One region of the Phenylobacterium sp. LjRoot219 genome, then DNA from elsewhere that is predicted to be linked to it. Evidence: predicted binding sites of a transcription regulator. Region 1 holds the regulator's gene; the other holds the start of a gene.
What was found. Region 1 encodes HrcA, which represses chaperone genes, less so after heat shock. Its sites were predicted from a motif close to GTTAGCANTCNNNNNNNNNGANTGCTAAC; they were not measured.
Positions count from the first base shown of each region.

Region 2: a site for HrcA is predicted at 1,839-1,867, ahead of groES (co-chaperone GroES). Genes of this name have one in related genera too.

Region 1 covers NZ_CAXUQI020000001.1:112,443-116,854, forward strand. The annotation lists gene dnaN (DNA polymerase III subunit beta) at 122-1,240, opposite strand; gene grpE (nucleotide exchange factor GrpE) at 1,511-2,128, opposite strand; gene hrcA (heat-inducible transcriptional repressor HrcA) at 2,149-3,249, opposite strand; gene rph (ribonuclease PH) at 3,325-4,041, shown strand; gene ACSQ14_RS00535 (helix-turn-helix domain-containing protein) at 4,093-4,326, opposite strand; gene ACSQ14_RS00540 (DUF2975 domain-containing protein) at 4,334-4,412, opposite strand, start outside.
Region 2 covers NZ_CAXUQI020000001.1:3,392,242-3,396,653, reverse strand. The annotation lists gene groL (chaperonin GroEL) at 1-1,408, opposite strand, end outside; gene groES (co-chaperone GroES) at 1,477-1,767, opposite strand; gene ACSQ14_RS16605 (class I SAM-dependent methyltransferase) at 2,017-3,234, shown strand; gene ACSQ14_RS16600 (HAD family hydrolase) at 3,265-4,191, opposite strand; gene ACSQ14_RS16595 (YidH family protein) at 4,401-4,412, shown strand, end outside.

The sequences.
Region 1 (4,412 bases):
AAGCGGGGACCCGGGTGTTTTTCCCTGCTGACCTGAAGCTCGCGTGGCGCCGAAAGGCTCGACGAACCAAAAAGCCTGGGTCCCCGCTTACGCGGGGATGAGCGGCGTTAGTTGAGCTAACTCAGACCCGCAGCGGCATCAGGATGTACTGGACGTCGGCGTCGGCCGGATCGAGCACCAGCGCCGGGTCGTTCGGACCGCCGAAGCGCAGCTCGGCCATCTCGCCGGAGATCTGGTCGGTGATGTCCATCAGGTAGCGGGCGTTGAACGACAGCTCGAAGGAGTCGCCGTCGTAGTCGATCTCCAGCTCTTCGACGGCCTGACCGGCTTCCATGTTGCGGACGGTCAGCACCACCCGGCCGGCCTCGATCGCCATGCGCACCGAGCGGCTCTTTTCCGCCGAGATGGTGGCGACCCGGTCGACCGCCTTGGCGAACAGCTTGGCGTCGATGCGGACGATGCGGGTGTTGTCCTTCGGGATGACCCGGCTGTAGTCGGGGAAGTTGCCGTCGATCACCTTCGAGGTGAGCGCCGCGCCGTTCAGCTCGAAGCGGACCTTCTGCGCGCTGATCGCCAGCTCAACGCTCTCGCCGGCGTCGTCGAGCAGGCGACGGGCCTCGTTGATGGTCTTGCGCGGCACGATCACCCCCGGCGCGCCGGCCGAGCCCTCGGGGGCCGGCATTTCCGCCAGCGCCAGCCGGCTGCCGTCGGTGGCGACGGCGCGCAGCTTCTGCACCCCGTTGTCGCTGACGGTGTGGAGGTAGAGGCCGTTCAGATAGTAGCGGGTCTCTTCCGCCGAGATCGCGAAGCGGGTCTTGTCGATCAGCCGGATCAGGTCGTTGACGTCGACCGTCATGCGCTCGCCGAGGCCGTCGGCGGACATCACCGGGAAGTCGCCGGCCGGCAGCACCGGCAGGCTGAAGCGGGAGCGGCCGGCCTGCACCGTCAGGCGCGGGTCCTCGCCGGAGAAGGTCAGCGAGACGTCGGCCCCGTCGGGCAGCTTGCGGACGATCTCGTAAAGGGTGTGGGCCGGGGCGGTGATCTGGCCCGGCTGGTCGACCTGGGCGAAGGCCTCGTCGATGATCTCCAGGTCGAGGTCGGTCGCCGAGAAGGTCAGCCGGTCGCGCTCGGCCGACAGCAGCACATTCGACAGGATCGGGATGGTGTTGCGCCGCTCGACGGCGCTCTGCACGTGCCCCAGCGCCTTCAGAAGCGCCGCCCGTTCAATCGTCAGCTTCATGCCTTGGTCCCGCTCGCGCCTGCGCCGGCGCGAATCATGCGCTCGGCGCCCCCCGACTGGAGGGGACTTGCGACATTAGCCAAAAAAACGAGGCGGGGAAGAGGGGGTGATGAAGCAAAGGTTAACGCGGGTTCGGAGCCGCGAAATGCTCCCCCTGAGGGGGAGCTGTCCCGAAGGGACTGAGGGGGTTGAAGCCCGCCGGCTCGGCGGCTGAAACCCCCTCCGTCGGCCTGCGCCGACACCTCCCCCAGCGGGGGAGGAGCTTCAGCCTTAGGCGCGCGTGTCGACCGAGCCGCCGCCGGCGTCCTCGTCGTTGGCGGCGTAGGGGTTGGCGCCGCCCGCGGCGTCCGGCGCGGCGCCGGGGACCTTGGCGGCGACCACCACCATCGCCGGGCGCAGCAGCCGGCCGAGCAGCTCATAGCCGGCCTGCAGCACCTGGATCACGCCGCCCGGCGCCACGTCGCTGCCGGGTTGCTCCATCATCGCCTGGTGCTTGTGCGGGTCGAACTTTTCGCCCTTCGCCGGGTCGATCTTCTTCAGGCCGTTGCGCTCGAAGCCGCCCTGCAGCTCCTTCTCGGTCATCTCCACGCCGACGATGAAGTTCTTCACCGCCGGATCGTCGTGATCCGCCGGCACGTGCGCCAGCGCGCGGCCGAGGTTGTCGGCCACCCCCAGCAGGTCGCGGGCGAACTTCTGGATCGCGTAGGCGCGGGCGTCGTTCGCCTCGCGCTCGGCGCGGCGTTTGGTGTTCTCGGCCTCGGCGGCGTAGCGGAGCAGCTGCTCCTTCAGCGCCGCGTTCTCGGCGCGGAGCGCTTCGGAAGCGTCGCCTTGGGCGGCCTCGGAGGCCGGCGCCTGGTCTTCCGGCGCGGGCGTCTGGTCTTCGGACATGGGGTACGTGGCTCGCGAGTTTAAGCGTTCATCACCTGGCCAAGCACGCGGGCGGTGTAGTCCACCAACGGGATGATCCGGGCGTAGTTCAGGCGGGCGGGGCCGATCACGCCGATCGCCCCCAGCACCCGCTGCGAACCCGTCATATAGGGCGCCGCGATCACGGCGGAACCCGAAAGCGAGAAGAGTCTGGTCTCGGCGCCGATGAAGATGCGCACGCCCTCGCCGTCGCGGACCCCGTCCAGCAGCTGAATCAGCTGCTCTTTCTGCTCGAGATCGTCGAACAGCGAGCGGACCCGCTCGAGGTCCTCCAGGGCGTCGGGCGCCTCCAGCAGATTGGCCCGGCCGCGGACGATCAGCGCGCGATCCTCGCCGTCGCCGCCGCTCCAGGCGGCCAGCCCGTCCTCGACCAGCCGCGCGGCGGTGGTGTCGAGATCCTGCCGGGCGCGGTCCAATTCGCCGCGGAGGTCGACGCGGGCTTCGACCAGGGTGCGGCCGCGCAGCCGCGCGTTGAGGAAGTTCGACGCCTCCTGCAGAGCCGACGGCGTCACCCCGGCCGGCAGGCGGATCAGCCGGTTCTCCACCGTGCCGTCCTCGAACACCATGATCGCCAGGGTGCGCTCGACCCCGAGGGCGACGAACTCGACGTGTTTGACGCCCGCGTCGCGGGTCGGCGTGACGACGATCGCCGCGCCCCCGGCCAGGCCGGAGAGGATGGCGCTGGCCTCGTTCAGGGCGTCTTCGAAATTGCGGCCGTGGGCGCGCAGCCGCGCCTCGATCGAGCGCCGCTCCTCGGCGGCGACGTCGCCGACCTCCAGCAGGCCGTCGACGAACAGCCGCAGCCCCGCATGGGTCGGCAGGCGGCCGGCGCTGACGTGCGGGGCGCCCAGCAGGCCGAGCTGCGTCAGGTCCTGCATGGTGTTGCGGATCGAGGCCGGCGACAGCGACAGTCCGGTTTTCGACAGGGTGCGCGAACCGACGGGTTCGCCGGTGTCGAGGTAGCTCTCGACGATACGTCGAAAGATATCCCTGGCCCGTTCATCGAGCTCGGCCAACGAGGGCCCGCGGGCGAATATCGGCGTGTTCACGTCAGCTTGCGGCGTCGACCGGTGAGCGCCCATGGACTGGACCTGTTCGATCTAGGATAAGCGCGGCCTTCCAGCTTGCAAGACGCGTCGCACCTAAGGAGTTCCCGCATGCGCCCTTCCGAACGCACGGCCGACGCGCTGCGCGCCGTCACCCTCGAGGTCGGGGTCAACCGCTACGCCGAAGGTTCGTGCCTGGCGAGCTTCGGCCACACCAAGGTGCTGATCACCGCCAGCCTGGAAGAAGGCGTGCCGCCGTTCCTGCGCGGCCGCGGCCAGGGCTGGGTCACCGCCGAGTACGGCATGCTGCCGCGCGCGACCCACACCCGCGGCCGGCGTGAGGCGGCGCAGGGCAAGCAGTCCGGCCGCACCCAGGAGATCCAGCGCCTGATCGGCCGCTCGATGCGGGCGATCGTCGACCCGAAGGCGCTCGGCGAGCGGCAGATCACCATCGACTGCGACGTCATCCAGGCCGACGGCGGCACCCGCACCGCGGCGATCACCGGCGCCTGGGTCGCGCTGCGCCAGGCCACCCGCTACCTACTGGAGGAAGGGATCATCACCAAGGATCCGATCCTCGACCAGGTCGCGGCGATCAGCTGCGGGGTGTTCTCCGGCACGCCGGTGCTCGACCTCGACTACGAGGAAGACTCAAACGCCGAGGCCGACGCCAACTTTGTCCTGACCGGCAAGGGCGACATCGTCGAGATTCAGGCCACCGGCGAGAAGCGCGGCTTCAGCGAGGGCGAGTTCGAGGCGCTGTTCAGCCTGGCCCGCAAGGGCATCGGCGAGCTCTGCATCGCCCAGCGGGTCGCGACCGGCGGCTGAGGCCCTTCCACTGTCGTCATCACCCGGCTTGTCCGGGTGATGACGGAGTGACTACAGCTCGTCCTCGATCACCGTCTCCAGCCCCGGCTCGAAGACCAGCAGGTCGCCCGGCGCGCAGCCGAGCTCGCGGCACAGGGCCGACAGGGTCGAGAAGCGCAGCGCCTGCGCCTCGCCCGACTTCAGCACCGCCAGGTTGGCGGCGCTGACGCCGGTGCGGTCGGCCAGTTCGACCAGCGACATCCGCCGCTGCATCAGCATTTCGTCGAGACGGATCCGGATCGGCATCGGCGGCTCAGATCGTCAGTTCGGATTCGCGGCGCAGGCGCGCGCCCTCGCGGAACACCTCCGCCAGGACGAACACCACCAGCACT
Region 2 (4,412 bases), 3.3 Mb from region 1:
GCACCTTGCCGACGACGATCGAGCCTTCGACGCCCGCGTTTTCCGAGATCTGACGGATCGGGGCTTGCAGGGCGCGACGGACGATGGCGACGCCAGCTTCCTGGTCGTCGTTGTCGCCCTTGAAGCCGTCGAGAACCTTCGAGGCCTTCAGCAGGGCGACGCCGCCGCCGGGGACGATGCCTTCTTCCACCGCAGCGCGGGTGGCGTTCAGGGCGTCGTCGACGCGGTCCTTCTTTTCCTTCACTTCGACTTCGGTCGCGCCGCCGACGCGGATCACCGCGACGCCGCCGGCCAGCTTCGCCAGACGCTCTTGCAGCTTCTCACGGTCGTAGTCCGAGGTGGTGTCCTCGATCTGACGCTTGATCTGCGCAACGCGGCCTTCGATGCCTTCCTTGTCGCCCGAACCGTCAACGATCGTGGTGTTTTCCTTGGTGATCGTGACCTTCTTGGCGCGGCCGAGCATTTCGACCGAGACGTTCTCGAGCTTGATGCCGAGGTCTTCGCTGATCAGCTGACCGCCGGTCAGGATGGCGATGTCTTCCAGCATCGCCTTGCGGCGATCGCCGAAGCCCGGCGCCTTGACCGCCGCGACCCGCAGGCCGCCGCGCAGCTTGTTGACCACCAGGGTGGCCAGCGCTTCGCCTTCGACGTCTTCCGCGATGATCAGCAGCGGACGGCCCGACTGGACCACCGCTTCCAGCACCGGCAGCAGCGGCTGCAGCGAGGAGAGCTTCTTTTCGAAGAGCAGGATCAGCGGCTCTTCGAGGTCGGCTTCCATCTTTTCGGCGTTGGTGATGAAGTACGGCGACAGGTAGCCGCGGTCGAACTGCATGCCTTCGACGACGTCGAGTTCGGTCTCGGCGGTCTTGGCTTCTTCGACGGTGATGACGCCTTCGTTGCCGACGCGCTCCATCGCCTTGGCGATCATCTCACCGACTTCGGTGTCGCCGTTGGCGGAGATGGTGCCGACCTGAGCGATCTCGCTGTTGGCCGAGACCTTCTTGGCCGAAGACTTGATCTCTTCGATGACCTTGGCGACGGCCTTGTCGACGCCGCGCTTCAGGTCCATCGGGTTCATGCCGGCGGCCACCGACTTCAGACCTTCGACGACGATGGCTTGCGCCAGCACGGTCGCGGTGGTGGTGCCGTCGCCGGCCTTGTCATTGGTCTTCGAGGCGACTTCGCGGATCAGCTGGGCGCCGAGGTTCTCGAACCGATCGGTCAGTTCGATTTCCTTGGCGACCGACACGCCGTCCTTGGTCGAACGCGGGGCGCCGAAGGACTTTTCGATGACGACGTTACGGCCCTTCGGGCCGAGGGTCACCTTCACCGCGTTGGCGAGGGTGTTGACGCCGCGCAGCATGCGGTCGCGCGCGTCGGAGGAGAAATAAACGTCTTTGGCAGCCATGGTTGGCGTCCTTTTCTAAAATTGTGAGGGGTGCGAACGGTCCGCGGTGGGGCCGATTTCGGGGCCGCTTAGGCCTCGAGCACGCCCAGGATGTCGCTTTCCTTCATGATCAGCAGGTCCTTGCCGTCGAGCTTGACCTCGGTGCCGGACCACTTGCCGAACAGGATGCGGTCGCCGGCCTTCACGTCGAGGGCCTGGACCTTGCCGCTTTCATCGCGAGCGCCCGGGCCGACGGCGACGACTTCGCCTTCCTGCGGCTTTTCCTTGGCAGTGTCGGGGATGATGATCCCGCCCCGGGTCTTCTCTTCTTCCTCGACGCGCTTGACGAGGACTCGATCTCCCAGAGGACGAAACGCCATGATGCTCTTTCTCCGTTCGAGACGGTTGGAATGGTGACGCCGCAGCGCCGCCAGGGGTCCCGATTAACTCTGTTAGCAGTCGGGGCCCCTGAGTGCTAACGACGCGAGGGAATTAAGAAGGGGCCGCGCGGGAGTCAAGCGAGCCGGCCGGTCCGTCCCCGGTTCGTGGAACTGAACTCATGAAATGACGTTCAGGGAACCTCGGCTTTTGTGCATCGTTCCATCCTTGGTGGGACGATTGGGGTGCACATGGCTCTGCAGTCCTTGCTACGCAAGATGGTGCGGAAGGGCGATTTGACGGTTCGCCTGCCGGGCGCGGCCGACCTCAAGCTCGGCGACGGCTCCGGCCCGCCGGTGGTGATCGCCATCCGCTCCCGGCGCTGGGCGACGCGGATCGCGACCAACCCGTCGCTGGCGGTCGGCGAGGCCTACATGGAAGGCGGCCTGGTCCTCGAGCGCGGCGGCATCTACGACTTCGCCGACATCATCGGCCGCAACGTCAGGCTCCGGCCCTTCTACCGCGCCGGCCTGCTCGAGCGCTGGTGGCGCGACTGGCGGCTGCAGGCCAACCAGCGGGCCGCGGCGCGGCGCAACGTGGCCCATCACTACGACCTGTCGGTGGATTTCTACCGCCGCTTCCTCGACTCCGACCTGCAGTACTCCTGCGCCTACTTCCAGCGGCCGGACGCCAGCCTGGAGGAGGCGCAGCTGGCGAAGAAGCGGCACATCGCGGCCAAGCTGCTTTTGGAGCCGGGCCAGCGGGTGCTCGACATCGGCTGCGGCTGGGGCGGACTGAGCCTGACGTTGGCCGAGGAGACCGGCGTGCAGGCCGAGGGCATCACCCTGTCGAGCGAGCAACTGGCCACCGCGCAGGCGCGCGCCGAGGCGGCGGGGCTCGCCGGGCGGGCGCAGTTCTCGCTGACCGACTACCGCGACGTTCAGGGGCCCTACGACCGGATCGTCTCGGTCGGCATGTTCGAGCATGTCGGCCGGCCGAACTTTCAGGCCTATTTCGACCAGATCGCCCGGCTGCTGAAGGACGACGGCGTGGCGGTGATCCATTCGATCGGCCGCTCCGAGGGCCCGTCCTTCACCAACCCGTGGATCGCCAAGTACATCTTCCCCGGCGGCTACATCCCGGCGATGAGCGAGGTGCTGGCCACCGTCGAGCGGGCCGGCCTGATCGTCACCGACGTCGAGGTGCTCCGGCTGCACTACGCCGAGACGCTGAAGGCCTGGCGCGAGCGCTTCACCGCGCAGCGGGCGGAGATCGCCGAACTCTACGACGAGCGCTTCTGCCGGATGTGGGAGCTCTATCTCTGCTACAGCGAGATCGCCTTCCGGCACCGCGACCACATGGTCTTCCAGCTGCAGCTGGCCAAGAAGGTCGACGCCGTCCCGGTGACCCGCGACTACATCGGCGAGGCCGAACGTCGGCTCGCCCGGCCGGCGCGGCGCGCGGCTTAGGACGTAGATGCTCCCCCTGAGGGGGAGGATCTAGACCTGCGGAGGAAACACCACCCCCCAATCGCGCGCCATGCTGACGACGCGGAGGCCGTAGCGGTCGGCGTGGTCGAGCGCCTCGGCCAGCGGGCTCAAGCGGAACTCGCGGTCGTAGGCGACCTCGCGCGCGGCGTCGTCGTGGTGCAGCAGCAGCGCCAGCCGGCGGCCCGGGCCGGAGACGGTGTAGCGCATCATCGCCAGGTCGCCGTCGGAGTTGCCGAACGCCAGGATCGGCCGGCGGCCGATGTGCAGGGCGATGTTCTGCACCTTCACCTCGCGGTCGTCGAAGCTGTTGAGCTCGGCCAGCTTGGTGACCTGACATGGGCCGTCGTCCGCCGGGTCGAAGCGCAGCTTGACCGAGCTGCCGATCACCTGCTCGGGCGGCACGCCGTAGGTCTGCTCGGCGAAGGCGCGCATGAAGTCGACGCCGCCGCCGGAGACGATGAAGGTCTTGAACCCGCTGGCCCGCAGGAAGGCCAGCAGTTCGAGCTGCGGCTGGTAGATGATCTGCGTAAAGGGCCGCTTGAAGATCGGATGGCTCGCCTGCGCCAGCCAGTCGCGGGCGACCTGGTCGAAGGCCTCCACCGTCATGCCGGCGTGGACCGCGAAGGCGAAGGCCATGACGCCTTCTTTGCCCAGGGCGCGGATCGCCGCCATGTCGTGCGCTAGGAAGGCGCGGAACGGCTCGCGGGTCTTCAGCGACGGGTCGGCGGCGGCCAGCTCGGCGGCGCGGGCCTGGGCGAACAGCACCTGGGCCTGGGCCGGTTGCTCGCACCACAGGGTGCCGTCGTTGTCGAACACCGCGATGCGTTCGCCCTCGGGCGTGAAGTCCGGCGAACCGGCCGTGGTCACGGCGGCGACGAACTGCAGGATGGCGGTCTTCGCCTCGCCCTCACGCCAGGACGGCATCGGGTCAGCCATGGTCGCGCTCCCTGGGGCGGTTGAGGCGCGAGGACATCATGGCCTTTCCGTTCCGGCCATCGGGCGAAATCCGGAGCCCCAAGGCGGCGCGGCGCCCTGAGACGCCGCCGCGCCCCGGCGCGGGGCGGGGGCGAAGTCAGGGATTCGACGGATAGCCGGCCGGGTCGGGGGCGGAGAGGGTGGGGCCGTTCACAAGGGCGGAGGCGGAGATGTCATCCACG